DNA from 3 places in the Azoarcus sp. DN11 genome. Region 1 is predicted to be linked to each of the others. Evidence: riboswitches for the same ligand, from Rfam matches in the RefSeq annotation. Region 1 holds a riboswitch; each other region holds the start of a gene.
The links. A riboswitch is a leader RNA that binds a small molecule or an ion and turns the genes downstream of it on or off. The one in region 1 is predicted to bind cobalamin.
Positions count from the first base shown of each region.

Region 1 (9,813 bases):
CCGCGAGCGCGGCTACGAAGTGTGGCTGGAACTGGGCCTGCAGAGCGCTTTCGACGACACGCTCGCGCGTGTCAATCGCGGTCACGGCTTCGCCGCCTACGCCGACGCGGTGGCGCGCGCCCGCACCCGCGGGATTCCCGTGTGCACGCATCTCATCGTCGGCCTGCCCGGCGAAGCGCCCGAGCGCAGCCTCGACACGCTCAAGCGCGTGCTCGAATCCGGCGTCGCGGGGCTGAAGCTGCATCCGCTGATGATCGTCAAGGGCAGCCGGCTCGCCGCCGCATGGCGCCGCGGCGAGATCGCGCCGCCGGACGCCGCCCGCTACGCCGACGTCGCCGCCGAGATGATCCGCCGCACGCCGGCAACCGTCGTGTACCACCGCGTCTCGGCCACCGCCAACGCACCGACCCTGCTCGCGCCGGCGTGGTGCGCATCACGCTTCGAAGGCATCCACGCGATCGCCCGCCGGCTTGCCGCGACCGGCCCGCAGGGCAGCCTCACGGCACAGCCGCTAGGGCCCCCGCCCCTTTCTTCCCGCGAACACCGCGCCCCTGCCTGACATGCCCATGCCCCTCCGCCTGCGTCCCCGGCTCGGCGTCCTCTGCTGCGCGCTAGCGATCGCCGCAAGCTTGTTCACCGCGGTCCCCGCACGGGCCGAGCTGCTGATCCGCGACGACACCGGCCACGAGCTGCGGCTCGCGCGCCCGGCCGAGCGCATCGTCAGCCTTGCGCCGCACGTCACCGAACTGCTGTACGCCGCCGGTGCCGGCGCGCACGTCGTCGGCGCTGTCGCCTACAGCGATTTTCCCGAAGCCGCGCGCAAGCTGCCGCGCGTCGGCGGCTACAGCAACGTGGATATGGAGGCCATCGCGGCGCTCAAGCCCGATCTGGTGATCGCCTGGAAAAGCGGCAACCGCGATTCGCACCTCGACAAGCTCGCGGCGCTCGGCATCCCGGTGTACATGAGCGAGCCGCGCCGCCTCGAGGACGTCGCGCACAGCCTGGAAAACATCGGCCGGCTGGCCGGAACGGACAAGGCGGCCCGCGCCGCCGCCGATGCGTTCCGCGCCCGCAAGGCGGCGCTCGCCGAACGCTACAGCCAGCGCCCGCGCGTGCGCATGTTCTACCAGATCTGGAACAAGCCGCTGATGACGATCAACGACGAGCACCTCATCTCGGACGTGATCCGGCTGTGCGGCGGGGAAAACGTGTTCGGCGGGCTGAGCGAACTCGCGCCGACGATCGGCGTGGAAAGCGTGCTCGCGGCCGACCCGGAAGTGATCGTCGCCAGCGGCATGGGCGAAGCGCGGCCGGACTGGCTGGATTACTGGAAGCGCTGGCCGAAGCTTGCGGCGATCGCGCGTGACAACCTGTACTTCATCCCTCCCGAGCTGATCCAGCGCCACACGCCGCGCATCCTCGACGGCGCCACGATGCTGTGCGAGCAGCTGGAAGATGCGCGCCGCAAGCGCCGCGGCGCGAAGTGACGCGGGAACCTCAGGCGCGACGCGCGCGCTCGTAGCGCCGGCGCCAGTCGCGCCGCGAGTCCTGCCACCACGCGCGGTCGAAGACCCACGACAAGGTCGGCAGGAGGGGGCCGAGGTGGGTGTTCGCCAGCGACTCGCCGCCGCACACCGGCACGGCCGGGTCGACGCGCAGCACACGCAACCGATCCGCCAGGGTCGGATGGAAGTCCGCGGTCGAGGCCGTGCCGCCGAACATGTCGCGGATGTCCACCGGGCCGGGTTCCGGGCGGCGGAAGCCGGCCATCACCCCGAGGCCCATCTCGCGGAAGGGGCGCACCAGCGGCTGCGGTGCCGTGCGGCTTTGCTCCATGATCTTGCGCCAGTAGTCCTCGTTGAGGAAGCGCTCCTTCAGCGCGACCTCGACGAGCGCCTCGCCGACCCGGCGCGCCCCGACGACGCGCGCCGCGCCCGCGTCCGCTTCGAATTCCTCCAGCCGCGACAGGCGCATCGCCGCGCGCAGGTCGCCCGCGGACCAGCGTTCAAGCACGCCGCCCATGCGCGGCATGTCTTCGATGCAGCGGTCGAGCGCACGGAACCACCACGCGCGCAGGTGCCCCCACCATGCGTGCACGCCCCGGCGCTGCGCCGCGAGGTGGGCAAATTCGTGCGCGAGGATGGCGCCGAACTGGCGCCGCGAGACGCTATGGGCGAGCGGCAGTCCGATCATCAGGTGGGTTTCGAGCGGCCCGACCCAGCCCCAGCGTGGGCGCTGCAGGATCGCGGCGTTCATGTCGCCGACCACCCACACGGCGTCGATGCGGATGCTGCCGAAACGCTTGCCCATGCTGTCCACGAGTGCGAACAGTTCTTGCGCGAGCTCGCGCGGCAACCGGACGCCATCCGGCTTCGCCGTCGGCGCGAAAAGCCAGCCCAGGATCAGCGCGCACGCGGCGAGCGCGACCAGGAAGCTGACCACTGCGGCCAGGGCGTGGGCAACGTCGCCGTCGACCAGCGCCGCCCACGTCCAGCCCACCAGCAGCACCGCTGTCGCGCCAAGAACGGCCGCGAGCAGCGTCATCGCCGAAAGGCCCACGGTGGCGCGCAGGCCGAGTGTGCGGGCGAGGCGGGCGCGGGTGAGCGAGAGGCGGGTTCGGACGGCTGCCATGAGCGGTACTCCGCTATAAAACCTTGCTGGAAACACGGAATATACTGAACCAGCGATAAACGCAACAGTGCACCTTAGTAATACGCGCACCCACAAATTGCATATAAATCAAGGCTAAAGCCGCGAAAACCGGAACTGCGCGAGGCACCTACCGCTTGCTGCGGCGCAAGAAGGATGTGTACAATTACAACACCTGCGCGCCTTGCCAATCGGCCGCAGCCTTCCCCTAACGACCGCTGACGACCCGTTTTCCCGGTCGCACGTCCCCCGCCCGCCTCGATTGGTGCCGCTCGCAACGCAGCGGCAGGCCGTCGCTGGAGCATCCCACTTGATCAATTCCGAAGCATCCTTCGCCAGTCTCGGACTGGCCGAACCTCTTTTGCGCGCCATTTCCGAGTCCGGCTACACGCGGCCGACGCCGATCCAGGCACAGGCGATTCCGCTGGTGCTGGCCGGCGGCGACCTGCTCGCCGCGGCCCAGACCGGCACCGGCAAGACCGCCGGCTTCACGCTGCCGCTGCTGCACCGCCTGTCGACGACGCCCGCGGCGGCGAAACCCGGCCGCCCGCGCTGCCTGATCCTCACCCCGACGCGCGAGCTCGCGGCGCAGGTCGAGGAATCGGTGCAGACCTACGGCAAGCACCTGCCGCTGACCTCGATGGTCATGTTCGGCGGCGTGAACATCAATCCGCAGATCGCAGCACTGAAGAAGCGCGTCGACATCCTCGTCGCGACGCCGGGGCGCCTGCTCGACCACGCCGGGCAGAAAACGATCGACCTGTCGGGCGTCGAGATCCTCGTCCTCGACGAAGCCGACCGCATGCTCGACATGGGTTTCATCCGCGACATCCGCAAGGTGCTCGCGCTGCTGCCGAAACAGCGCCAGAACCTGTTGTTCTCGGCGACCTTCTCGGACGAGATCCGTTCGCTCGCCAACGGCCTGCTCAACAATCCGGGCTGCGTCGAAGTCGCGCGCCGCAACACGACCACCGAGCTCGTCGAGCAGTCGGTGTATCTGGTGCCGCAGAAGCAGAAGCGCGACCTGCTGGTGCATCTGGTGAAGGAGCACGACTGGCACCAGGTGCTGGTGTTCACGCGCACCAAGCACGGGGCGAACCGGCTCGCCGAATACCTCGGCAAGCACGGCATCCCGGCCGCCGCGATCCATGGCAACAAGAGCCAATCGGCGCGCACCAAGGCGCTGTCGCAGTTCAAGGACAACTCGCTGCCGGTGCTCGTCGCGACCGACATCGCGGCGCGCGGCCTGGATATCGACCAGTTGCCGCAGGTCGTGAACTTCGAGCTGCCGAACGTGCCGGAAGACTACGTGCACCGCATCGGCCGCACCGGCCGCGCGGGCGCGACCGGCAAGGCGATCTCCCTGGTCGACAGCGAGGAGAAGCCCTACCTGGCGTCGATCGAGCGCCTCATCAAGCGCACCATTGATCGCACCCCCGTGCCGGCCTTCGTGACGCACGCCCCCGACCCGGGCGACAACGACCGCCCGCCACGCGACCCGCGCCAGTCCGGCCGCCGTAACGACGGCCGCGCACCGCGCCAGCCGCAGTCGGAACGCCCGGCGCCCCGTGCGCAAAGCCATGCGCCGAACCGCCAACCGGTACGGCAGGGCGAAGCGGCCGGAGCGGGGAACCGTCCAGCGCGCCCCGAAGGGCAGAACGGCCGCAATCCGCGCGCCGGCGAGCCGAACGCGAAGCGCCCGCAGGACGCCGGCGCAAACCGCGCCCCGCGATCGGCGGAAGCACCGCGTCAGCCCGCGCAGCGTCCGGAGGCGGGCCGTCGTCCCGCGCCGCGCGCGGCGCTCTTCAACGCCAAACCGGGCAGCCGCGGCGACTGAGCATCACCCGCGGCCGGCGCGGCTCAGCCGCGCCGCACCCCGACGAGCTTCTGGTAAAGACCACCGAAACAGGTGGTCTTTTTCCATGTAAAGGCCTCGCCCAGCGGCGATAGCGTGGTGATGTCGGTGTCGAGCAGCGAGGGCGCGAACGGCTCGAGCCAGCGGAACACCTGCGCCATGATGGGCCGCAAGGGGTGCCACGGGCGGGTGCGGTGGTAATCGACGAACACGATCTTGCCGCCCGGACGCACCGCCCCCAACAGGTTGTGCACGATGCACGCACGCTCGATCGGCGGCACTTCATGCAGCAGGAAGAAGCAGCACACGGCGTCGCTGGCTTCGGCGACGACGCAGCCGGGCCGCGCCAGATCGCCCTGGCGTACCTGCGCGTGCGCGAGGCCGTCGAGCTTGCGGCGGGCGTTGGCGACCTGGATCGGCGCGACATCGACGACGTCCAGTGCCCCTCCGGGGCCGACGCGCTCGGCGAGCATGCGCGAGAAGCGGCCATACACGCAGGCCGCCTGCAGCAGCCGCTCCCCCGGCGAGAACTCCTCCACCGCCGCGCGCATCAGGCGCTCGGCGTTACCCCAGAGGATCGCGGAGACCACCAGCGAGCGGTCGAGCCAGGGCAGCGTGCGACGGCTCAGGTAGGCCCAGTGATAGGTGCGCGACAGATACGACGGGACGGCACCGGCGCTGGTGACGGGTGGCGTCATGGCGGAATCGGCGGAAATCTGTGTCATATCCGCCAGCATAACCGTATCCGCATCGCGGCGGAACGCGGCCTGCATACGCCGGGATATTTCGCGGGGCCGGCCGGCAAAACGACCGGCAAATTGACGCAACAGGCTCTTGCATTGCACCTCGAGCTTCGCCTATTCTTCGCGTGTTTCGATCCGGGTTCCCTGCCGTGCAACCGCACGACGGGGTGAAACGGGAAGTCCGGTGACGTCCGGGAGCGCATGCTTCCGACCAGTCCGGCGCAGCCCCCGCTGCTGTAAGCCTGACGGATCCGCCACACGCCACTGAGCCCTGCGCTCGGGAAGGCGGCGGAGTCCGGGAGAAGGCAAGCCAGAAGACCGGCCCGATCGAGTAAGCAGTTTCGTTTGCCCCGGGGTGTGGGCGTGTCACTGGATTCCGATCGCGGCTGTCGCGGGCTTTTCCCCCTCTGCCGCAAGCATCGATCAGATTCAGCTTCCTTCCGCTTCCCGGTGCGTTGTTTCCATCACACGCGCGTCGTGAATGCGCGTCGGGGAGTCGTCATGCAATCCGATCACAAGCCCGGCACCGTGTGGTTCGTCGGCGCCGGCCCGGGCGATCCGGACCTGATCACCGTGAAAGGTCGTCGCCTGCTCGAACAGGCGGGCGGGATCCTGTTCGCGGGCTCGCTCGTCGACCAGGCTGCGACACTCCATGCGCCCGAAGGCTGCGCGATCCGCGACTCGAAGGACATGACGCTCGAGCAGATGGGCGCGTGGCTGATCGACGCCGCGTCGCGCTGCGAGACGGTCGTACGTCTGCAGACCGGCGACCCCGGACTCTACGGCGCGCTGGTCGAGATGACGCGGCTCCTTGATGCGGCCGGCGTGCCGTGGAAGGTCGTGCCGGGGGTGTCCTCCGCGCTCGCCTCGGCCGCCGCGGCGGGCGAGACGCTGACGCTGCCGGAAGTCACGCAGACCGTGATCCTCACGCGCGTCGCCGGCCGCACGCCGATGCCCGCCGGCGAGGAACTCGATGCGCTCGCGGCGCACCGCACGACGCTGTGCATCTTCCTGTCGATCACGCTGCTGCACGAGGTGCAGGACGCGCTGCGCCGCGCCGGCTGGCCGGAGGACGCGCCGATCCTGGTCGTGCAGAAGGCGAGCTGGCCGGGCGAGGAGAAGATCGTCCGCGGCACGCTCGCCGACATCAAGAAGAAGTGCCAGGCCGAGAAGATCGCCTCGCAGGCGATGATCATCGCGAGCCCGGCGCTGGGCGCGCGTGACTGGCCCGAGATTGCCCGTTCCAAACTCTACGACCCGAGCTTCAGCCACCGCTTCCGCCGGGCCTCCGTCACGGAGAACGCATGATGCACGACACCACCATCCTGCTGGTCGGCCACGGCTCGCGCAACCGCGCGGGCAACGACGAGATCGAGCACTTTGCCGCCGAGTGGCGCGCGCGCCGCCCGGAGTGGCGCATCGAGGCCTGCTTCATCGAGTACGCCGACGTGCTGCTCGACACCGGGCTGGATCGCGCCGCGGCGGGAGCGAAGCGCGTGATCGTGATCCCCTTCATCCTGAATGCCGCGGGCCACGTGAAGATGGAGATCCCGGCCGCGATCGGGCATGCGCGCGAGCGCCATCCGGGGGTTGCCTTCGGGTGCACGCGCCACCTCGGCATGGGGCGCGAGATTTTCGACGTGCTGATGGGCCGGCTCGACGGGCTGATGCACGCGCTGCACGTGCCCGATCCCTGCACGACCGGCGTGATCCTGCTCGGCCGCGGATCGTCTGATGCCGGTGCGAACGGCGAGCTCGCGAAGATGGCGCGCTGGGTGTTCGAGGCCACCGACCACGAGCTCGTCGACCTCGCCTTCACCGGCGTGACCTGGCCGCGGCTGGAGACCGCCGTGCAGCGCCAGGTGCGCCTGGGCATGACGCAGATCGCGGTCGTGCCGGTGTATCTCTTCACGGGCGTGCTGATCGAGCGCATCGACGCGCAGCTCGCGCGCCTGCGTGCGCAGTATCCGCAGATCGCGTTCGCGCTGGGCACGCATTTCGGTTTGGATAAAGGGATCTTCGAGCTGGTCGAAGCGCGCGTCGCCGGCGCCGCAAGCGACGAAGAATCGCTGCTCGAATGCGACGGCTGCAAGTATCGCCTCGCTGCCGAGGCCGAGCACCTGCACGACCATAGCCATACCGCCGGTCATCACGACCATGCCGGGCACGACCACCCTCATCACCACGATGGCGGCCATGACCACCACGGTCATGACCACGGCCACGCCTGCTCCCACAATCACGCGCCGCACGCCGGCTGCGCTCACCACGCTCACGCCTAAACCATGAACAGCAACGTCGTCACCGAACAGCTCACCGCCGCCGGACGCGCGATCGAGCACGATTCCTTTGCGATCATCGACGCCGAGGTCGGCAGCCACGAGTACCGGCCGGAGCAATGGCCGGTCGTGCGCCGCATGATCCACGCGAACGCGGACTTCGAATTCAACGGCCTCACGGACTTCCACGCGGATGCGGTCGCGGCGGGTCTGGAAGCGATCCTCGCGGGCGGCACGCGCGTCGTCGCGGACGTCGAGATGATCTGCGTCGGGCTGTCGGCCTCGCGCCTCGCGCACTTCGGCATCACGACCCATCAGTTCATTTCGGACGAGGACGTGATCGAGCAGGCGAAGGTCGAGGAGACCACGCGTGCCGTGCAGGCGATGCGCAAGGCCCATCGCCAGGGACTGCTCGACGGCGCGATCGTCGGCATCGGCAACGCGCCGACGGCGCTGATCGAGGTCGTGCGTCTGATCCGCGAGGAAGGGGCGCGGCCGGCGCTCGTGATCGGCATGCCGGTCGGCTTCGTGTCGGCGGCGGAGTCGAAGGACCTGATGGCGGAAGTCGCCGATGTGCCGTGGATCGTGATCCGCGGGCGCAAGGGCGGCTCGACGCTGGTCGTCGCGGCGATCCATGCGCTGCTGGGCCTGGCGGAAGCGCGCCAGCGCGAGCAGCAGGCGTCGGCGGCGTAAACGAACATACGGAGTCGAACGATGGCAGCGGGTCACGCCGTGCCGGAGAAAGTGCGCAAGGGCGACGCGAAGCGCGAGCGCGGCAACCGCTCGGGCTTCACGACCGGCGCGAACTCGGCCGCCGCGGCGACCGCGGCGACCCTCGGCCTTGTGCACGGCGCAGTGCCGGCCGAGATCGAGTGCGTGCTGCCGAACACGACACACGTGACGTTCCGCATCACCGACGGGCGCGTCGAAGGCGATTGCGCCCACGCGGTGAGCATCAAGGACGCGGGCGACGACCCGGACGCGACCGACAAGGCGCACCTGACCGTCGACGTGCGCCGCATCCGCGCCGGCGGCGGTGAGGTGATCCTGAAGGGCGGGCCGGGCGTGGGCGTCGTCACGAAACCGGGGCTCGGGCTCGAAGTCGGCGGTCCGGCGATCAACCCGGTACCGCGCAAGAACATCTGCGAGAACGTCGCGCGCGCCGGCGCCGCGATCCTCGCCGCGGGCGACAGCCTGGAAGTGACGATCTCCGTGCCGGGCGGCGAGGAGATGGCGAAGAAGACGCTCAATGCGCGCCTCGGCATCCTCGGCGGCATCAGCATCCTCGGCACGACCGGCATCGTGCGCCCGTTCTCCACGGCCGCGTGGCGGGCGAGTGTGGTGCAGGCGATCGAAGTCGCCGCCGCCCAGGGGCAGACCACGGTGGTGCTGACCACTGGCGGGCGTACCGAGAAAGGCGCGATGCGCGTGTTCCCCGAACTCGACGAAGCCTGTTTCGTCGAGTTCGGGGACTTCGTCAAGGCCTCCTTCACCACCGCGGTCAAACTGGGCATGCGCCACATCGTGCTCGGCGCGATGGTCGGCAAGCTGACCAAGATCGCGCAGGGCCTGTCGGTGACGCACGCGTGGCGCGCGGAAATCGACCGCGCGCTGATCGCTGATGCTGCAATCGAAGCCGGCGCGCCACCCGATGTCGTCGAGCAGATCCGCTCCGCCGAGACCGCGCGCTTCGCTGCCGAAAGCCTCGCCGAACTGGGGCTCACCGTGCCCTTCCACCGCGCCCTCGCGCTGCGTGCGATCCGTTCCTTGCGCGAACGCTATCCCGGCCCGTACCGCCTGACTGTGCTCGCGTTCAACTTCGAAGGCACACCCATCGTCACCGTGGAGGAATCCGAATGTCCGCCCCCCGCTGCCTGATCCTGGGCATTCTCGACGACGGCTGGGAGGGGCTTTCGGCCGCCGGCCGCGCCCGCCTCGCCGCGAGCCGCATCGTGATCGGCGCGCGCCGCACGCTGGATCTCGTTGCGCCGCATCTCGGTGCCGACGTCGAACTGCGCGACATGGACGGCGCGCTCGGCAAGACGCCCGAATGGGTGCGCGCCGCGCTCGCCGACCGTCTGCCGGTGACCCTGCTCGCGACCGGCGACCCGCTGTGCCACGGCATCGCACGCTTCCTCGTCGACAAGCTCGGGGCGGAGAAGATCGAGGTGCAGCCGGCGCCGTCGACTGTCGCGCTCGCCTGTGCGCGGCTGAACAAGACCTGGCAGGACGCGGCGATCCGCTCCTGCCACGGTGCCGACGCCGGCGAATGGTTCGACGGTGCGAC
Region 1 covers NZ_CP021731.1:4,322,486-4,332,298, forward strand. Annotated here, with positions in the region: gene mnmL (tRNA modification radical SAM protein MnmL/YtqA) at 1-559, shown strand, start outside; gene CDA09_RS20095 (cobalamin-binding protein) at 567-1,487, shown strand; gene CDA09_RS20100 (M48 family metallopeptidase) at 1,498-2,631, opposite strand; gene CDA09_RS20105 (DEAD/DEAH box helicase) at 2,963-4,486, shown strand; gene rquA (rhodoquinone biosynthesis methyltransferase RquA) at 4,510-5,202, opposite strand; cobalamin riboswitch at 5,368-5,588, shown strand; gene cobM (precorrin-4 C(11)-methyltransferase) at 5,749-6,555, shown strand; gene CDA09_RS20120 (sirohydrochlorin chelatase) at 6,555-7,529, shown strand; gene CDA09_RS20125 (precorrin-8X methylmutase) at 7,533-8,219, shown strand; gene CDA09_RS20130 (cobalt-precorrin-5B (C(1))-methyltransferase) at 8,241-9,404, shown strand; gene cbiE (precorrin-6y C5,15-methyltransferase (decarboxylating) subunit CbiE) at 9,383-9,813, shown strand, end outside.

Region 2 (9,813 bases), 2.0 Mb from region 1:
CAAGCAGGCCGAGGCCGCCATCGAGCACCTCAACCGCGCCTTGGAGCGGCGCGCGGCCGAACTCGAAGAGGTTAACCGCGAGCTGGAGTCTTTCTCCTATTCGGTGTCTCACGACCTGCGCGCGCCGCTGCGCAGCATCGATGGCTTCAGCCAGGTGTTGCTGGAAGACTATTCGGATCGCCTGGACGAAGAGGGGCGCGACTCGCTGCGGCGCGTGCGCGCTGCCAGCCAGCGCATGGCGCAGCTGATCGACGACATCCTCACGCTGTCGCGCTTGTCGCGCGCGGAGATGCGGCGCGAGCGGGTCGATGTGTCGGCCATGGCGCGCGCGGTTGCCGACGAACTGCGCGAGGCCGATCCGCTGCGCGAGGTGGAATTCGTCATCGCGGACGGCGTCGCCGCGGCGGCCGATCCACGCCTGTTGCGTGTCGTGCTGGAGAACCTGTTGGGCAATGCGTGGAAGTACACCGCGCATCATCGGCGCGCGCGGATCGAGTTCGGCACCGAACGGCGCGACGACGGTGCCATCGCGTACTTCGTGCGCGACGACGGTGCCGGATTCGACATGGCGTACGCCGGCAAACTGTTCGGGGCATTCCAGCGATTGCACACGGCGGCCGAATTTCCGGGCACCGGCGTGGGTCTCAGCAGTGTGCAACGCATTGTTCACCGTCATGGCGGCAAGGTGTGGGCGGAAGCTGCGGTGGAAGCGGGGGCAACGTTCCGCTTTACGCTCCCCGATGATGCCGCGATCGAGTGGCAAGGCCACGAGCATCCATAGGGAGGCTATGCAATGGAAAACCGAACCGTACTCCTCGTGGAGGACAACGCGGACGACGAGGCATTGACCCTGCGCGCGTTGCGCAAGCACAACATCACCAGCGTCGTGGTCAAGCGCGATGGTGCCGAGGCGTTGGGCTACCTGTTCGACGGGCGCACACCGCTGCCCGCGGTCGTGCTGCTCGATCTGAAGCTGCCCAAGGTGGATGGGCTCGAAGTCTTGCGGCAGCTGCGCGCGGAAGCGCGCACGCGCATCCTGCCGGTGGTGATCCTGACCTCGTCCAGGGAAGAGGGCGACCTGCTCGAAGGCTACGGGTGTGGCGCAAACAGCTACATCCGCAAACCGGTCGATTTCGTCGCATTCATGGAGGCCGTGCGCCAGCTGGGTGTGTACTGGCTCGATCTCAACGAACCGCCGCCCGTGCAAGGATAGCCATCATGGCCGGCCAGCCGCTCAAGGTGCTGATCGTCGAGGACGTCGAGGACGACGCGCTGCTCATCGTGCGCGAACTGCGTCGCGGCGGCTACGATCCGCTGCCGACGCGCGTCGAAACCGCGCCGGCGATGCAGGCCGCCCTCGGTGGCGGCGGCACCTTCGATCTCGTCATCTCGGACTATACGCTGCCGCACTTCTCCGGCCCCTCGGCGCTGGAGCTGTTCAACCGCTGCGGCTGCGATCTGCCGTTCATCATGGTCTCGGGCACCATCGGCGAGGAAACCGCGGTGCGCCTGCTCAAGGCCGGTGCCCACGACTTCATCCTCAAGAGCAATTTCGCGCGGTTGGTGCCGGCGGTGGAACGCGAACTGCGCGAAGTCGCGGTACGCCGCGCGCGCCGCCTCGCCGAGGCACGCCTGCGCGAGAGCGAGGAGCGCTACGCGCTCGCTGCGCAGGGCGCCAACGACGGCCTGTGGGACTGGGACCTGCGGTCCGGGTGTGTGTACTACTCGCCGCGCTGGAAAAGCATGCTCGGTTACGCCGGGGACGAAATCGGTGACGGAATCGAAGAATGGATCTCACGCGTGCATGAAGAGGACCGGCCGGGCGTGGAGGCCCGGCTGCAGGCGCACCTTTCGGGCGCCACGGCGCATTTCGAAAGCGAGCACCGCATGCGCAACCAGCGCAACGAGCTGCTCTGGATGCTCACGCGCGGTCTTGCCGTGCGCGACGAGGCTGGGCAGCCGTACCGCATCGCCGGTTCGCAGACCGATATCACCGAACGCAAGCTCGCCGAGGAGAGGCTGCGCTTCCAGGCCCTGCACGACGCACTGACCGGCCTGCCCAACCGCACCCTGTTCATGGAACGGCTGCACTGTGCGCTCGCCGGCGCTGGCGGATGCCACTTTGCCGTGATGCTGGTCGACCTCGACCGCTACAAGATCATCACCGACAGCTTCGGTCACAACGTCGGCGATGCGCTGGTGCTTGCGGTGGCGCGCGCGCTCAAGGCGCGGATCGGCCCACGCGACACGGTCGCCCGCCTCGGCGGCGACGAGTTCGCGCTGCTCGTCGAGGGGATGTCCAGCACCGATGCGGCTGCTGCCTTCGCGCGGGATTTCCAGGCTTCGCTCGCGCGGCAGCTGTCGATCGACGGCCACGAGGTGTTCACCTCGGCGAGCATCGGCATCGTCATGGGGCCGGGCGATTACGCCATGCCGGAGGAAATGTTGCGCGACGCCGATACCGCCAACCAGCGCGCCAAGGCGCAGGGCAAGGGGCGCTGCCAGGTGTTCGACACGACGATGCACACCTTCGCGGTCAACCAGTTGGGCCTGGAAACCGACCTGCGCCGGGCACAGGAGCGCGACGAACTGGTGCTCTATTACCAGCCGCTGGTCAATCTCGCCAGCGGCGAAATCGAGAGTTTCGAGGCCCTGCTGCGCTGGCGCCATCCCGTGCGGGGCCTCGTGTCGCCGACCGAATTCATCCCGATCGCCGAAGACACCGGCCTGATCGTACCCATCGGACGCTGGGCGCTGCAGGAAGCCTGTCGCCAGATCAGCGCGTGGCAGGCGCAGTTTCCGCAGCGGCGCCCGCAGGTGAGCGTCAACGTCTCCGCGGTCCAGTTCGCCCAGCCCGACCTCGCCGATGCCGTCCTCCAGTCACTGACCGAGGCCAGGCTGGAGGCCCGTTATCTGAAGCTGGAGATCACCGAGAGCGTCCTCATGGACGGCAGTGACGCTGTCCGTGCGGTGCTCGAACGGCTGCAGGGCGAGCAGATCAAGTTCCTGATGGACGATTTCGGCACTGGCTACTCGAGCCTGTCGTATCTGCACCGCTTCCCGCTGGACATCCTCAAGATCGACGCGTCGTTCGTGCAGAGAATGGACATCGAGGCCCGGCACGACGAAATCGTGCAGGCCATCGTCGCCCTCGCGCGCAGTCTCAACATGGACGTGGTGGCCGAAGGCCTCGAGACGCCGACGACGCTCGCGCGGCTGCGCGAACTGAACGTTGCCTTCGGTCAGGGCTTTCTGTTCTCGCGCCCGCTCGATGCCGAGTCGGCCGGCCGCCTGCTTGCGAGCGGACGAAGATGGAACGGGGCGAAGGCGTCGCACGGGGCGTCGGCAAGGTGATGCTGATGAAATCCGGCCGGCGCACGCCCAGGGCAGCTGCAGATCGGGCTGCGTGACGAAACAGCGGGCTCCGGGGAGGTCCCGGAGCCCGCTGCGCGGCATCACTCCTTGTCGGAAACGCCAGCCGACTCGAAGCTCGCCATCTCGTTGACGAAATTGACGGCCGCCTGCACCAGGGGATAGGCCAGCGCCGCGCCGGTGCCTTCGCCCAGGCGCAAGCCGAGGTCGATGAGCGGGCGGGCGTCGAGCGCGCTCAACTGCGCAAGGTGGCCGGGCTCGGCCGAACGGTGGCAGAACACGCAGTAGTCGGTGATGGCCGGCGCGAGGCGGGCGGCCGTCAGTGCAGCCGATCCGACAATGAAACCGTCGATCAGCAGCACCATCCCGGCCCGGGCTGCCGCCACCATCGCGCCCGCCATCATCGCGATTTCGAAGCCGCCGAATTCGGCGAGCACCGACAGGGGATCGTCCACCTTGCCGGTGCGGGCGAGGGCCTTTTCCAGCAATTGGCGCTTACGCGCAACGCCGGCGTCGTCGAGGCCGGTGCCGCGCCCGATGCAATCGGCCAGCGGCGTTCCGGTCAGGCAGTGGGTAATGAGCGAGGCGGCGGCGGTGTTGCCGATACCCATTTCGCCGAAGCCGACGATGTTGCAACCGTCGACGGCTAGGGTGCGGACGATGCCGGCGCCGCGCTCCATGGCTGTGGCGCACTCGGCCCGGGTCATCGCCGGCTCTTCGAGAAAATTCCTCGTTCCCGGCCCCACCTTGGCATCGATCAGCCCCGGGCGCGGACCGAAATCATGTGCTACGCCGGCATCGACCACGGTCAGCCCAAGGCCGTTCTGACGGGCGAAGACATTGATGCCTGCGCCGCCGGCGAGGAAATTTTCGACCATCTGCCAGGTCACGTCCTGCGGGTAGGCCGACACACCCGCCTTGGCCGCTCCATGGTCGCCCGCGAAGACGATCACGTGAGGGTTCCTCAGCGCGGGTGTGAGGCTCTGCTGCACCAGCCCGATCTTGAGTCCGAGGCCTTCCAGATCACCGAGCGCGCCGAGCGGTTTGGTCTTGCGATCGATCTTGTGCTGCAGGGCAACGGCAAACGCCCGATCCGGGGCTGGCACGGAAAATTCAGAATGCATTCGATTCATCCGGTAATGGAAAAGAAAAAGGGCTTCGCGGCCGCATCCCGACGGAATGCAACCGCGAAGCCCTGTCCACAGGCTCCCTGTACCACGTCACAGCAGGTCTTCTGGCTTTCGGATCAGCCGGATTAGCCGCGCCTTCCCGCCGGGTCTGTTTCCCCTGGGCAGTGGCATGTGCGGCATCCGTCCCCGATTACAGCGGCGGGCCCGCCACGGATTTGCACCGTGTTCCGTTTTGCTGTGACGGAACAAATTATCCCGATTGCCGACACGTCATGCAATCGCCTGCGCGCAGACCGATTCTGCGCCGGCCGACCATGTCGGGGCCGGCCGTCATTCAGGTGTTCGAGTCGGGGAAGGATTCCTTGCGCCGGCGCATGTAGGCCTGCAGGGCCTCGTCGACCGCGGGGTCGAGCTCGGGCGCCTCGTACTCGGCGAGCATCCTCTTCCAGCGCGCGTTGGCGCGCTGGGCCATGTCGAGGCGGCCCTCGGCGTCCCATTGCTCGAAGCTGTTGTTGTCCGCGATGGGCGAGCGGTAGAAGGCGTTTTCGAAGTTCGCCTGGGTGTGGGCGCAGCCGAGGAAGTGCTTGCCGGGGCCGACATCGCGGATCGCGTCCATCGCCTGGCCGTTCTCGGACAAGTCCACGCCGCCCATCAGGATCTGCATCATGCCGGCCTGGTCGGCGTCCATGATGAACTTCTCGTAACCCATCGCGAGTCCGCCTTCGAGCCAGCCCGCGGTATGCAACGCAAAGTTCACGCCCGCCAGCGCGGTCGGCAGCAGGGTGTTGGCGCTTTCGCTCGCGGCCTGCGCATCGGGAACTTTGGCGGCCGTCAGCGAACCGCCGGAACGGAAGGGAACGCCGAGGCGGCGGGCGAGGTGGGCCATCACGTACAGCACCAGTGCGGGCTCGGGGGTGCCGAACGTGGGTGCACCGGACTGCATCGACATGGAACTCGCGAAGCTGCCGAACACCACCGGCGCACCGGGATTGACGAGCTGGACGAAGGCCATGCCGGCCATCGCCTCGGCGAGCGTCTGCGCCGCCGTGCCGGCGACGGTCACCGGCGACATCGCGCCGGCGAGGATGAACGGGGTGACGATGCAGGCCTGGTTGTTGCGCGCATAGACCTTCGCCGCGCCCAGCATCGTGTCGTCGAAGGTCATCGGCGAGTTGGCGTTGATCAGGTTGATCACGGCGGTGCGCGGCTTGCCGGTCTCGGGGTCGATCCACCGGTCGCCAAGCAGGATTTTCGCCATTTCGACGGTGTCCTGCGCGCGGTCCGGATGCGTCACCGAGCCCATGAAGCACTTGTCCGAGTACTTCATGTGGCTATAGACCATGTCGAAGTGCCGCTTGTTGACCGGCAGGTCGACCGGTTCGCAGATCGTGCCGCCCGAGTGGTGGAGGCTCGCCGACAGGTAGGCGAGCTTGACGAAGTTGCGGAAGTCCTCGATGGTGCCGTAGCGGCGGCCGTCGTCGAGGTTGTGGGTGAAGGGGCAGCCGTAGGCGGGGGCGAAGACCGTGTTGGCGCCGCCGATGCGCACGCTGCGCTCGGGGTTGCGGGCGACCTGCGTGAACTCGCGCGGCGCATGCTCCTGGATCAGCTTGCGGCACATGCCGCGCGGCATGCGCACCCGCTCGCCCTGCACGTCGGCCCCGGCATCGCGCCAGATCTGCAGCGCCTCCGGGTCGTCACGGAAGTCGATGCCGATCTCCTCGAGAATCGTGTCGGCGTTGTGCTCGATGATCGAGAGCCCTTCTTCGTTGAGCACTTCGTAGAAGGGAACCTTGCGGGTGATGTACGGCACACTCGTGCCTTGCCCGCGTGACCGCGCCGCCCGGCGTGCCTCGCTTCCGCTGCGACCGCCGCGCCGGCGGGTTTCGGTGGTAATCATTGTCTCGCTCTCCATGGTGTGGTTCCGGACACATCGTCGTCATGAGTATGCGGAGGGAGATGGGGGCCGACATGACACGATGCGACCCGGGATTAGCGAATTGCGCCATGCCCGCTCCGGTAGGGCAGGGCAGATGTTTTTCGATCGCGCGTTGAAAACAGAAAAAGCGATTGCCGCAACCGCGACAATCGCTTTCGATTCGAATCGGCTTGCCCCGCCTTTCGGCGGCGCGCTCAGAAGTAGTAACCGATGCTGGCGTTGAAGCGCCTTCCCGATGCGTTGGACGAGCGGCCGGCGGCCAGTGCGTCGCCAAAGACTGGCGAGAGGTAAGGCTGGTTCTTGCCGTAGGCAAAGTCGAGCATGATCCACCAGCCGCCGCTGCCGAATTCGACGCCCGTCACGTTCTGCGTGCTGCGCTGAAAGCCGGCCGCGGATTTCCTCAGCTGGCTCCAGTCGTTATAAACGCGGAAGTTGCTGAACGGCCCGATCGAGCCGGGAATCTTGTAGCTGAGGCTGACGATATCGATATTGCCTTTTGCCGCCAGACGATTCGTAAAGCCGTACGAGCCGATGATGACGCAATCGTTGTTGCATGCCGTCCACCAGTTGCCATTCGCCGAGCCGTTTCCGGAGAAGTTGTTGCGATAGCGGATGGTCTCGAGCTTCACCCCGAAATTGCCGAATTCGCCCGCGTAATGAATCGTCTGGGCATTGCGTCGGCCGGCCGACAGGGTGGGGTTGGTCGTGTCGAGCTCGCCATTGAGTGCGGAAACACCGACTTCCGACTTGCCGCCACCGAGCTCGAACTCGTAGGCAAGGCGGCCGACAAAGGTGTTCCGTTCTTTTCTTCCGTAAGACTTCATCAGGTGGTTGCTGAAACGGAGCGAGTCATACCCGTCGAGCACCCGTGTATTGTCGGTGGCACCGAGCAGATGGCCACCGTCGGACGGAAAGAAAGCCAGCATCGTGCTCAGGCCGCCGTCCTTGCGCAAGTACTTCAGACCGAACGCGAAGGTGTCCTCATAGCCGGCGTAATAGGCCATTGATTCGAAGAAATTATGCGAGGCATACCGCAAACTTCCGAAGGGCACCAGATCCTCGCCGACGTGAAGTTCGCTCTTGTCAGAGAATCGCAGGCCGGCCCACAGGTATTCGTTCATCAGCAGGCTGGCGCCTTCGTTGGCACCGGTCTGGCGGGTCGAGTAATGGTAGTAGCGCTCCCGGCCGGACGAGATGAAGCGCCCGTCGTCATACGTGTAGCCAAGGCGGACCGTGTCGAATTCGAGCGTCCCCTTGCGGTCCGGATTCCAGCTGAGGTGCTCGGCCCGGATCCGCACGGCTCCGTCGAACTTGAGGGGAGAGTCCGCAGCCTGTGCCAGTGCCCCCGGGGCCGACAGGGAGAGACAGGTGGCGACGACCATAAGCGGCGCGGACGATGAACGCTTCAAAGACTTCATTGATCTTCCTCCTTGGTTGAATCTCGTTGTTGTGTAGTTTTCTAAATGCTCGGGCCACGTGCTCTGAATCGAATCGCCGTCCCCTTATCGCCGTGAATCTCTTCCCGTTTTGCGACGGACGACGCCATCGGGATCCCCTGAATCGAAAATGCGCGCCCGACCCGATTGGCACGCAAGAAAATGCAAGGGCAATTCGCACCCGCGGGGATCGACATCGCGGTGCCGGCAGATGAAACAGGAGTGCCGGTTCGGGTTCAATAGACGCGACGCAGGGAGAATGCCGAAGGTCGCAAGGGGAACATTGCTGCACTGCGGGCGTTCAACGGCGACGCCTTCGTGCTGCCGCGGGCAGGCAGTCAAAAAGCAGGGTATTGGCGGTCGAACGGGACCGACCGGAACTCCATGTCGCGTGCGACAAAAATCATGTCGTAATGGGACAAGCCGGGAGCCTCCCCGCGGTTGATTAGCCCTGCGTGCAGTGTCACTATTTCCACGTCGGAAACGACCGCGTGCGATGGTTCCGGGAAAGTTCAAATATGACTTTCGGACGAGCGACACCACAGCGCACACGGGTGTGTTCGAAGGGTATTCAAATGACAAGGCCGGCAATAAAGATCGGCCTGCATGGCACAGCGGTGCCTATGGAGGAGGGGTAATGAAAGACGAGCGCAATGGCGCGGCCGCAGGCCGGGCTGCGGGGCGAGGTGTTGCGGCGGGGCCGACGCGAATCGGTTTTCTGCTGCTCGACAATTTCACGCTGATCGCGCATTCATCGGCCATCGAGCCTTTACGCATGGCCAATCACCTGAGCGGGGAAGAGCATTACCAGTGGTTCACCCTGAGTGAGAACGGGGATCCGGTGCGCGCGAGCGACGGCCAGCGGATCCTGCCGGATGCACCGATGGACGCCGCAAACGATCTGGACATCGTGATCGTGTGTGGCGGCGTCGCGCAGCAGCAGGCGATCCGCAAATCCCACCTGAGTTTCCTGCAAGCACAGGCGCGACGCGGTGCCTTGATCGGCGGCGTGTGCACGGGTACCTGGGCGCTCGCACAGGCGGGGCTGCTCGACGGCTATCGGGCCAGCATCCACTGGGAGTGTATTTCGGGCTTGCAGGAGGCCTTCCCGAAGGTGCTCGTCACCAACCGCCTGTTCACGATCGAGGCCAACCGCCTCACCGCCTCGGGTGGAACGGCGCCGCTCGACATGATGCTGAACCTGATCGGCAAGCAGCACGGGCGTGAACTGATGGCGGCGATCTCCGAAATGTTCATGTGCGAACGGATCCGCAACGATCAGGAGCAGCAGCGCATTCCCCTGCGCCACGTATTGGGAACCTCGCAGCCGAAGCTCCTCGAGATCGTTGCGCTGATGGAAGCGAACATCGAGGAACCGCTGGAACTCGAGGATCTGGCCGAGATCGCCGGCATTTCGCGGCGGCAGCTGGAGCGACTCTTCCTCAAGCATCTGAACGGTTCGCCGTCGCGCTATTACCTGACCCTCCGCATCAACCGCGCGCGCCAGTTGCTGCGGCAGACCTCGATGATGATCATCGAAGTCGCCACCGCCTGCGGCTTCGTCTCGACGCCGCATTTCTCGAAGTGCTACCGCGGCTTCTTCGGCGTGCCGCCGAGCAGCGAGCGGACCATCGAGCCCGTGCCGCGCGGCGCGCGCGGGCGACGCGAAATCTTCATTGCCGACGAGAGCGCCGAAGTGCACGACACCGTCCTGCCGGCTTCGACTGCCGAAGTGGCGCTGATGGCGGCGAGAGGTGAGGCGACCTATGGGAGCGTGTTGGGCGTGGCGCGCCGCGCCGTCTGCTGAACCGGCGCGCGCCGGGTTGGAGCCCGTCCGGGACCGAAGGGTCCTCGACGGGCTTTTTAACGTCCGAATCGCGCGTGTTCCGGTATTTCCCGAAATGACGCGTTTTGGCTCTTCGCCGTCGCTTCCTGTGCA
Region 2 covers NZ_CP021731.1:2,371,679-2,381,491, forward strand. Annotated here, with positions in the region: gene CDA09_RS10855 (PAS domain S-box protein) at 1-781, shown strand, start outside; gene CDA09_RS10860 (response regulator) at 794-1,213, shown strand; gene CDA09_RS10865 (two-component system response regulator) at 1,219-3,354, shown strand; gene cobT (nicotinate-nucleotide--dimethylbenzimidazole phosphoribosyltransferase) at 3,456-4,496, opposite strand; cobalamin riboswitch at 4,580-4,757, opposite strand; gene CDA09_RS10875 (trimethylamine methyltransferase family protein) at 4,837-6,399, opposite strand; gene CDA09_RS10880 (hypothetical protein) at 6,633-7,856, opposite strand; gene gbdR (choline metabolism transcriptional regulator GbdR) at 8,371-9,681, shown strand.
Region 2: it holds a riboswitch for cobalamin, as region 1 does, so the genes downstream of both, cobT (nicotinate-nucleotide--dimethylbenzimidazole phosphoribosyltransferase) here and cobM (precorrin-4 C(11)-methyltransferase) in region 1, are expected to answer to the same signal.

Region 3 (9,813 bases), 1.2 Mb from region 1:
GGCAGCACGGTCGGACGCGTCACAGCGTAGCGCCTGTCGGCGTCAGAACGACAGCTTCGCGCCGACCTTCCATGTACGCTCGAAGTCGACCGGATAGATCGCGTCGTCGCGCACCCAAGTGCCGTTCTTGTAGTTGAACAAATTGGACACAGCCGCATACAGCTCGACCTTGTCGAGACGATGACGATACGCAATGTCGGTCGATTGGTAGGCGCGCTGGCGCTGCTCGTTGTTGTTGTCGAAGTCGTCCGCTGCCCAAGTCTTGCTCCGCCAAGTGTGCGAAAGATAGAGATTATCCCGGTCGCTGACCGCAAAATTCAGTCCGAGCACGACGTTGTTGCGCGGCGCACCCGGCAACTCCTTTCCGTTGAAGGCACCGCCACCCATATCCTCGTGATCGATGATGGCGCGCGTCCACGAGTAGTTCAGCACGCCGGTCAACATCGGCGAAATACGCCATGTGTCCTGCACCTCCAGCCCGTACTTGTGCGACTTATCGAGGTTCGTATTGATATCGGTGAATGCGCTGGGCTTGAAATCGTAGATCTCGTCACGCAGTCCGGCATGGAACACGCCGAGCTTCAGACGATTGATGGGTAGCACATGATTCAGACCCAGGGTAAGGGTACGCACCCTCATTGGCTTAATAAAGCCGTTGAATTCAGCCCCGACCAGATTGAAATCCGCATCAAAAACCGGAACAAAGAATCGATCGATGTCCGGGGCCTGATACGAATAGTTGTAGTTGCCGAACACGGACAGAACGTCGTCGATACGGTAGTTTGCACCCAGATCCCAGGACGACAGCCGCTTGTCGTCCGTAAGCCCCGCGCCGGAGGACGGATCAAATTCATATTTCACCCGCTCACGCCGCGCACCGGCCGACAAAATCAGGCGACCGATTTCGTACTGTCCCTGGACGAACACCGCTTCGTTCTTCTTGCTCGTTTCGCTCGAAGCGTCGGCACGTTTGCCGTCGAAGGTTTGCAGGCCGGCAGTCACCGACAAGGCATCGCCAAGGTATTGCAGTGCGATATCGTCCGACAGGTAACGGTAGTCGAATCGGATGCTGAACTGCGGGAACTCCGAGCGCTTGTCCTCATCGATGTGCCGCGCTGTCAGGCGCCAATTCGGCGCAATATCGTAGTCGGCGCCAACCGCCCAGTAGCCGTCGCGGAAAAATTGGTGCGTGTAGTTGCGTCCGTTGTTCATCGCCGGGTCGTCGCGGAACTGGGAATGGGTCAACGAATTCGGGTAGCGCAGATCGATTCGGCCATCGCCCGCATCGAGGCTTAACTTGAGCTTGTCAATCGGGCGGCCGGTGAGGCCAATCCGCCAGTTGTCGGCCGTCGACGAATCACGATGCCCGGACGGATCCTTGTCGCTGAACCCGCCGCTCTTGTCGTGCTCGGCGGTCGCCGACACCGTGAAGCGCTCGCCGACGTATCCAGCCTGTGCGGTCGAGCCCAGCGCCGCATGGCTGCCGACATTGACGTCGATGCTGGCTCCGGTGCGCGGCTTGGTGTAGATCTGGATCGAGCCCGCAGTAGCGCCGTCGCCGTACGCGACCGATCCGCTACCCTTGGTGATCTCGATGCGGTCGATATCCTCAAGCGGAATCGCACCGATAAGCTGCGGGGCCAAGTCGATGTTGTTGAGACGGCGCCCGTCGAGGGAGATCACGACGTTCTCGAAGCCGTCGTTGGTACCGTAGCCGCGCATGTTGATGCTGGGCGTGAAACGGTTACCGAAGTTCGGCATCAACTGGACCGACGACTGGCGGTTGAGGTAATCGACAAGCGAAGTTGCGCCCGAGCGTTCAATGTCCTTGCGCGTGTGCACTTCAGAGGCATAAGGCGCCGCGACATCGGGGGTTTCGATGCGATTCGCGGTGACGATGATGGTCTCTAGTTGCGACTCGTCCAAGTCCTTGGCGATCGCTCCGGAGATGGAAGAGAGAAAAAGGCTCGTCACCGCGACGTAGGTTGCGGACAAACGGATGTTCATTGGGGTCTCCCTGCGCCGGAGTCAGCGTCCCCGCTCCCCGGTCGATTCAACAAGGAAGCACCTGGCGGGCACACGCCGAGCACCGCGGAACACCGCGCCCGTCGCCGCCTCCCCGCGGCACTTCCGCCATCTCGTGTCCGGGCCGGTATCCGGGCTCGTGGGCTGGCCGGGGCTCCATCGTGGAGTGCCGGACCGGTCGCATCGCCTTCCCGGACTCTCGTCCAGTGGCGGTTGGATGCGCCTTGCGTCCACTTACCGTTGCGGGGGCAGCACAGGCATGGCGTCGACGGCCCGGCGGGCCGTCCGCGCACCTGTTTCCCGTTTAACCCTCGGGCGGGAGTCGCCGTCGGGCACCTGAAAACACGTCGCGCCCAAAACCGGGCGCGACGCGGATAATAGCGCGTTCCGCGATTTCGCGCAGCGCAAAAAATCCAAGCAATTCCAAAGACATGCCCGCACACCTGATCCTCGGCGGCGCCCGCTCGGGCAAGAGCCGCCACGCCGAAAGCCTCGCCGCCGCGAGCGGACTGCCCGTGACCGTGATCGCAACGGCGGAAGCCCTCGACGACGAAATGGCGGCGCGCATCCGGCGTCACCGGGACGACCGCCCGGAAGGCTGGCGTACGGTGGAGACGCCGCTCGCCCTCGCCGCGACGCTGCGGCGCGAAGCGGTCGCAGGCCGCTGCGTGATCGTTGACTGCGTGACCTTGTGGCTGACCAACCTGATGGCCGGCGCCGACGACCTTCCCGCCCCGGCGGACGCCGGCCTCCTGCCGCTCCTGCAGGCCGAACGCCGCGCGCTGCTCGACATCCTGCCGGCGCTGCCCGCGCAGGTGCTGCTGGTCGCCAACGAAGTCGGCCTCGGACTGGTCCCGGAAACGCCGCTCGGACGCCTGTATCGCGACGAAGCCGGGCGGCTCAACCAGATGCTCGCGGCCGCGTGCGAGCGCGTCACCTTCGTCGCCGCCGGCCTGCCCCTGGCACTCAAGGGCACCGCCTGACGCGCGTACCCGGGAACGCTTATTCACACGCGGTACGATAGCCTCTTAGAATTGGGCCAACGTGACGAATTGCACGACAAGGACTTCATGGGCCACGCGACACCACCGGCGAACGCACCAGGCAGCGATCGGTTCACGCTCCCTGCCGCTCGTCCACCGCTCGTGCTTGCTGCGCTGCTGGCGATTCCGCTCGCCGCATCCGCCCAGGGCAGCGCGGGCGCCGACGCGGGCCGCCTGCTGATGAACCTGCCCGTCACGCTGTTCTACGCCGGCTTCGCGGTGGCCCTGCTGCTGTACAGCCTGCTGCAGTTCGCACACAGCAAGGATCGCGACTACCTCGAATATGCCGGATTCGCGCTCGGGACGGGGCTCGGGCAGGTCGCGGCCGGGATCGTCCATGGCTTCGCGCCCGACGCGCAAGTCGACAACTGGGCGAAGGCGGCGGAACCGGCGGGGCTCGCCCTCGCGGGGTTCAGCGCGGCGATGTTCACGCGCGAATTCCTGCGCACCCCGACCCTGGTGCCGCGCGTCGACATCGCGCTGAAGACCTTTGCCGCCATATTCGCTATCGCGCTGGCGGGTGCCTTCGTGCTGCGCGACAGCTATCCGGACACCGTCGTCGCGGGCATCGGCCCCGCCTTCGCCCTCCTCGCGATCGGCTGCGGCCTGCACTGCCGGCAGCTGCGCGCGCCCGGCGCGACGCTGCTCGTTGCCGGCTGGTCGGCAATGCTGGCCGCCGCGGTGCTGTACCTGCTCGCACAGACGGGACTGCTGCGCGGCGACGGCCCGGTCACCTACGCGATGCAGCTCACGTCGGCGCTGGGCATGCTGACGCTGGCGCTGGCGCTGGACGAGCGCACCGGCGCAAACTGGCGCGAGCGCGCCATGCGTTCCGCGGACGAGATCGCAAGCCTCGAGCACACGATCGAAGCGCTTCAGGCGTCGGAGCAGCTGCTGACGCAAGGCATGGCACGGCGCAGCCTGGAAATCGACGCGCTCACCGAACGCCTGCAGGAAGGCGAGCAGCGCTTCCAGCAGACCTCGCACCTCGATCCGCTCACCGGCCTCGCGAACCAGCTCCTGCTCACCGACCGCATCGACCAGGCCGTCATCCGCGCGAAGCGCCACAACACCCGCACCGGCGTCGTGCTGCTGGACGTGGACGAGTTCACGTCGATCAATGAAACCTACGGACGGGAAGTCGGTGACGAGATCCTGAAGACGGTCGCCCAGCGGCTGCGCAGCCTCGTGCGCGAGCAGGACACCGTCGCGCGCCCCGAGAACGACCAGTTCGTCATCGTGCTCGAGGAAGTGTTCGACGTCGACGACCTGCAGCGCGTCGCGAACACCGCGGCTGCCGCGATCGGCGAGATCGTCCATATCGCGGATCAGACCTTCATCCTCGATGCGTCGATCGGCTGCGCGCTCTCCTCGAACAACGCCTGCGATGCCGCCACCCTGCTCAAGCAGGCCGGCAAGCTGATGCGCCGCGCCAAGGAAGGCAAGCGCCTGCACCGCCAGCAGGACGGGGCGCACGGCATCCGCCAGTCCTGAGGCGGGGGTGCCGGGCCGCGTGCTAACATCGCAGCCCTCTCAGGCCACACGCCCCCCGCAATCATGACATTCCGGATTCACGCGCCCGATCGCACGCTCGCGGACCAACTCCAGCAGCGCATCGACAACAAGACCAAGCCGCAGGGGGCGCTGGGCCGCCTGGAGCCGCTGGCGCTGCAACTGGGCCTGATCCAGCAGACGCTCACCCCGGAGATCCGCCAGCCGCACATCATGGTCTTCGCCGGCGACCACGGCGCGGCGCGCGCGGGCGTCTCCGCCTTCCCACAGGATGTGACCTGGCAGATGGTCGAGAACTTCCTCGCGGGCGGCGCGGCGATCAACGTCTTCAGCCGCCAGCTGGGCCTGGGGCTCACCGTCATCGACTGCGGCGTGAATCACGAGTTCGGCGCGCGTCCGGGGCTCATCGACGCGAAGCTCGGCCCGGGCACGGCGAACTACCTGGAAGAACCCGCGATGAGCGCTGCGCAATGCGAGGCGGCGCTCGCGCGCGGCCGCGAACTCGCGCATGCGCTGGCCGCGAACGGCTGCAACGTCGTCGGCTTCGGCGAAATGGGCATCGGCAACACCGCCGCGGCCTCGCTGCTGACGCACTGCCTGATCGGCGAGGGGGGCAACGGCGGCGGCGCCGACCTCATGACCGTGACCGGCCGCGGCACCGGCCTCGACGATGCCGGCCTCGTGCGCAAGCGCGAACTCCTCGGCCAGGCGCTCGCGCGCGGCGGCCGCCCGACCGATCCGCGCGCGGCGCTCGCCGAATACGGCGGCTTCGAGATCGCCGTGATGGCCGGCGCGATGCTCGGCGCGGCCGAAAAGCACATGACGCTCCTGATCGACGGCTTCATCGTCACTTCCGCCCTGCTCGTCGCGCACGCGATCGCGCCCGAAATCCTCGACTACTGCGTGTTCGCGCACCGCTCGAAGGAGCCGGGCCACACCGCGCAGCTCGCGCACTTCGGCGTCGATCCGCTGATGGAGCTGGACCTGCGCCTGGGCGAAGGCACCGGCGCCGCGCTCGCCTTCCCGCTGCTGCAGGCGGCGGCGAACTTCCTCAACGAGATGGCGAGCTTCGATTCGGCCGGCATCAGCGGGAAAGGCCACTAAGGAGCTCCACCTTCACGCGATGCGCTACCAGCTCGAACTCTTCTTCACCGCGCTCGGTTTCTTCACCCGCCTGCCGGTGCCCGCCTGGGTGCCCTGGTCGCCCGAGCGCCTGAACCACGCCGCGCGCTACTTCCCGCTCGTCGGCTGGGTCGTCGGCGGCATCGGCGCAGCGAGCTGGCTCGCGCTGGTGCAGGTCTTCCCGCCCAGCATCGCGGTGCTGCTGTCGATGGCGGTGACGATCCGCGCGACCGGCGCCTTCCACGAGGACGGCTGGGCCGACGCCTGCGACGGGCTGGGCGGCGGCTGGGACAAGGCCCAGGTGCTCGCGATCATGAAGGACTCGCGCATCGGCAGCTACGGCACCGTCGGCCTGCTGCTGATGCTGCTCACCAAAGCCGCCGCGCTGATCGAACTCAGCGCCACGGGCGATGCCGCCGTCGCCACCGCGCTGCTCGTCGCGCATCCGCTGTCGCGGCTCGCCTCGACCTGCCTGATCCACACGCTGGCCTACGTGCGCGAGGACGAAACCGCCAAGGCCAAGCCGCTCGCGCGCCGGCTCTCCGGCCCGGAACTCGCGACTGCCGCGGGCTTCGGCGTCCTGCCGCTCGTGCTGCTCGCGCCGCAGGAAATCGCCGCGGCGCTCGTCGCGACCATCGCCGTGAGCGGGTGGGCCGCGCGCTACTTCGTGCGCCGCCTCGGCGGCTATACCGGCGACCTGCTGGGCGCCACGCAACAAGCCACCGAACTCGCCGCCTACCTCGCGATCCTCGCGGCATGGAACTTCACCTGATCCGCCACCCCCGGCCCGACGTCGCGGCCGGCGTGTGCTACGGGCAGGCCGATGTCGGCCTCGCCGAAGCGGCCGACGCCGTTGCCGCGCGCCTGCGCCCGGTCCTTCCAGAAAGCTTCGCGCTGCACGCGAGCCCGCTCGCCCGCGCGCGCCTGCTCGCCGCCGAGCTCGGCACCCCGGCGCTCGACGACCGCCTGAAGGAGATGCACTTCGGCGAATGGGAGCTGCGCGCCTACGCCGAGATCGGCGCCGCGATCGATGCCTGGGCCGAGGACCCGCTCGGCTTCCGCGCCCCCGGCGGCGAGTCCGCGCACGAGATGGCCGCGCGCGCGCTCGACTGGCTCGACAGCCTGCTCGCCGCGGCGCCGCGCGAGCCGGTCGTCGTCGTCGCGCACGGCGGACCGCTGCGCGCGATCGCCGGGCACCTGCTGGGTTTGCCCGCCGAACGCTGGCTCGCGCTGGACTTCGCCTGCGGCCATGTCACGCGCATCGACGTCGCGGACTGGGGCGTCGTGCTGAAGTGGTTCAATCGCTGAAACGCCGCGCGATCCCCGGTTCGTGGGATAATTGCAGACTTTTCAACGCGCTACCCACCCCTTGTCCTCCCCGATGCTCCCTTCCCTGCCCGATTTCTCCGCGGGCCGCGTCCTGATCGTCGGCGACGTGATGCTCGATCGCTACTGGCACGGCTCGACGACGCGCATCTCGCCCGAAGCGCCCGTGCCGGTCGTGAAGGTCGAAGGGGACGAATACCGCGCCGGCGGCGCCGGCAACGTCGCGCTCAACGCCGCCTCGCTCGGCGCCGGCGCGGAACTGGTCGGCCTGGTCGGACGCGACGAGGCCGCGCGCCTGCTGCGCGAGCGGCTCGAAACGGGCGGCGTCGCGTGCCGCCTGCTGGAAGCGCCGGCGCACCCGACGATCACCAAGCTGCGCATCATCAGCCGCCACCAGCAGCTGATCCGCCTCGACTTCGAGGACAGCTTCGCGGTGCTGGAAAGCGCCGGCATCGAGCAGTCCTTCGAAGAGGCGCTCGCCGCGGCCGGCGCTGTCGTGCTGTCGGATTACGGCAAGGGCACGCTCGCGCAGGTCGGCAGCCTCATCCGCGTCGCGCGCGCGCACAAGGTGCCGGTGGTCGTCGACCCGAAGGGCATGGACTTCGGCCGCTACTGCGGCGCGACCGTGATCACGCCGAACCAGGCCGAATTCGAGGCAGTCGTCGGGCATTGCGCCGACGAGGCCACGCTGCGCGGCCGCGGCGAGGCGCTGCGCGAGGCGCTCGACCTCGAAGCGCTGCTCATCACGCGCTCCGAGCGCGGCGTGACACTGCTGCAAAAGGGCCGCGAGCCGCTCGACCTGCCCACCCGCGCGCGCGACGTGTTCGACGTCACCGGCGCCGGCGACACGGTCGTCGCGGTGCTGGGCGCCGGGCTCGCCTGCGGCCTGTCGCTGCCCGACGCGACCGCGCTCGCGAACATCGCCGCCGGCGTGGTCGTCGGCAAGCTCGGCACCGCGACCGTGAGCCGCGCGGAACTGCAGGACGCGCTCGCGAGCACGCATTGAGCGAGGACCCATCATGTACATCGTGACCGGCGGCGCCGGCTTCATCGGCAGCAACATCGTGCAGGGGCTCAACGCCCGCGGCATCGACGACATCCTGGTCGTGGACGATCTCACCGACGGCCGCAAGTGCCTCAACCTCGCCGACGCGAACATCCGCGACTACCTGGACAAGGACGACTTCCTGCGCCGCCTCCAGGCGGGCGAGGATTTCGGCACCGTCGAGGCGGTGTTCCACGAGGGCGCGTGTTCCTCGACCACGGAATGGGACGGCCGCTTCGTGATGGCCGTGAATTTCGCGTACAGCAAGGCGCTGCTCGGCTGGTGCGTCGCGCGCGGCGTGCCCTTCCTGTACGCCTCGTCGGCCTCGGTCTACGGCATGGGGCCGACCTTCCGCGAGGCACGCGAGTTCGAGCGCCCGCTCAACATGTACGCGTACTCGAAGTTCCTGTTCGACTGCCACCTGCGCCCGCAACTCGGCGCCATCCGGAGCCAGGTCGCCGGGCTGCGCTACTTCAACGTCTACGGCCCGCGCGAGCAGCACAAGGGCAGCATGGCGAGCGTCGCCTTCCACTTCAACAACCAGCTGAACGAATCCGGGCGGCTGCGCCTCTTCGACGGCTGCGACGGGTACGGCCCCGGCGAACAGTTGCGCGACTTCATCCACGTCGATGACGTCGTCGCGGTGAACCTGTGGCTGCTCGACAACCCGCAGGTGAGCGGCATCTTCAACGTCGGCACCGGCCGCGCGCAGACCTTCAACGCGGTCGCGCGCGCCGCGATCAACTGGCGCAAGGGCGGCGGCATCGACTACATCGCCTTCCCCGACCACCTCAAGGGCCGCTACCAGAGCTTCACCGAAGCCGACATCGGCGCGCTGCGCGCCGCCGGCTACGACAAGCCCTTCATGCCCGTGGAGGACGGCGTGCCGCGCTACCTCGACTGGCTCGCGCAACGCGCGTGAACACGCCCCCTTTTTCGATGACGACAACGTTTCCGACTCCGCAGGCACGGCGGCGTGCATGGCTCAACATGCACCTCGTCGACCACGGCCTGTTCCGCGCCGTGTACAACAACTTCCACGACCTCGGCGGCGGCATGTACCGCTGCAGCCAGCCGAGCCCGGCACAGATCCGCAAGTACCACAAGCGTTACGGCATCCGCAGCATCGTGAATCTGCGCGGCTTCAACGAATACGGCTCGTACGAACTCGAACGCGAGGCGTGCCGGGAACTCGGCATCGCGCTGCACGACATCGAGCTGTACTCGCGCAACCCGCCCACCGCGCAACGCGTGCGCGACTTCCGCGCGCTTTTTGCGTCACTCGAATACCCGGCACTGATGCACTGCAAATCCGGCGCCGACCGCGCCGGACTCGGTGCGGCCCTGTACCGCATCCTGCACCTGAAACACCCGGTCGCCGACGCGCTCTCGGAGCTGTCGTGGCGCTACGGCCACTTCAAGCAGGCGCGCACCGGCGTGCTGGATTTCTTCCTGATGAGCTACCTCGCGTACAACGCCCGCACGCCGATCGACTTCATGGACTGGGTGAATACCGTCTACGACGAGAAGACCCTGAAGCCGCAGTTCCAGGAGGAAGGCTGGGCGAGCCTGATTGTCGACAAGGTCCTGCACCGCGAATGAAGGATTCGATCGTCCTCTACCGCCGCCTGCTCGCGACCATCCTGCCCTACCGCAAGGTCGTCGTGATCTCGGTGATCGCAATGATCGCCGCCGCGTCGCTCGAGCCGGTGATGCCCGCACTGCTGAAGCCCCTCGTCG
Region 3 covers NZ_CP021731.1:581,911-591,723, reverse strand. Annotated here, with positions in the region: gene CDA09_RS02635 (FecCD family ABC transporter permease) at 1-23, opposite strand, end outside; gene CDA09_RS02630 (TonB-dependent receptor) at 43-2,007, opposite strand; cobalamin riboswitch at 2,133-2,370, opposite strand; gene cobU (bifunctional adenosylcobinamide kinase/adenosylcobinamide-phosphate guanylyltransferase) at 2,457-3,008, shown strand; gene CDA09_RS02620 (diguanylate cyclase) at 3,060-4,562, shown strand; gene cobT (nicotinate-nucleotide--dimethylbenzimidazole phosphoribosyltransferase) at 4,626-5,684, shown strand; gene CDA09_RS02610 (adenosylcobinamide-GDP ribazoletransferase) at 5,704-6,474, shown strand; gene cobC (alpha-ribazole phosphatase family protein) at 6,459-7,010, shown strand; gene rfaE1 (D-glycero-beta-D-manno-heptose-7-phosphate kinase) at 7,084-8,034, shown strand; gene rfaD (ADP-glyceromanno-heptose 6-epimerase) at 8,048-8,995, shown strand; gene CDA09_RS02590 (fused DSP-PTPase phosphatase/NAD kinase-like protein) at 9,064-9,675, shown strand; gene msbA (lipid A export permease/ATP-binding protein MsbA) at 9,672-9,813, shown strand, end outside.
Region 3: it holds a riboswitch for cobalamin, as region 1 does, so the genes downstream of both, CDA09_RS02630 (TonB-dependent receptor) here and cobM (precorrin-4 C(11)-methyltransferase) in region 1, are expected to answer to the same signal.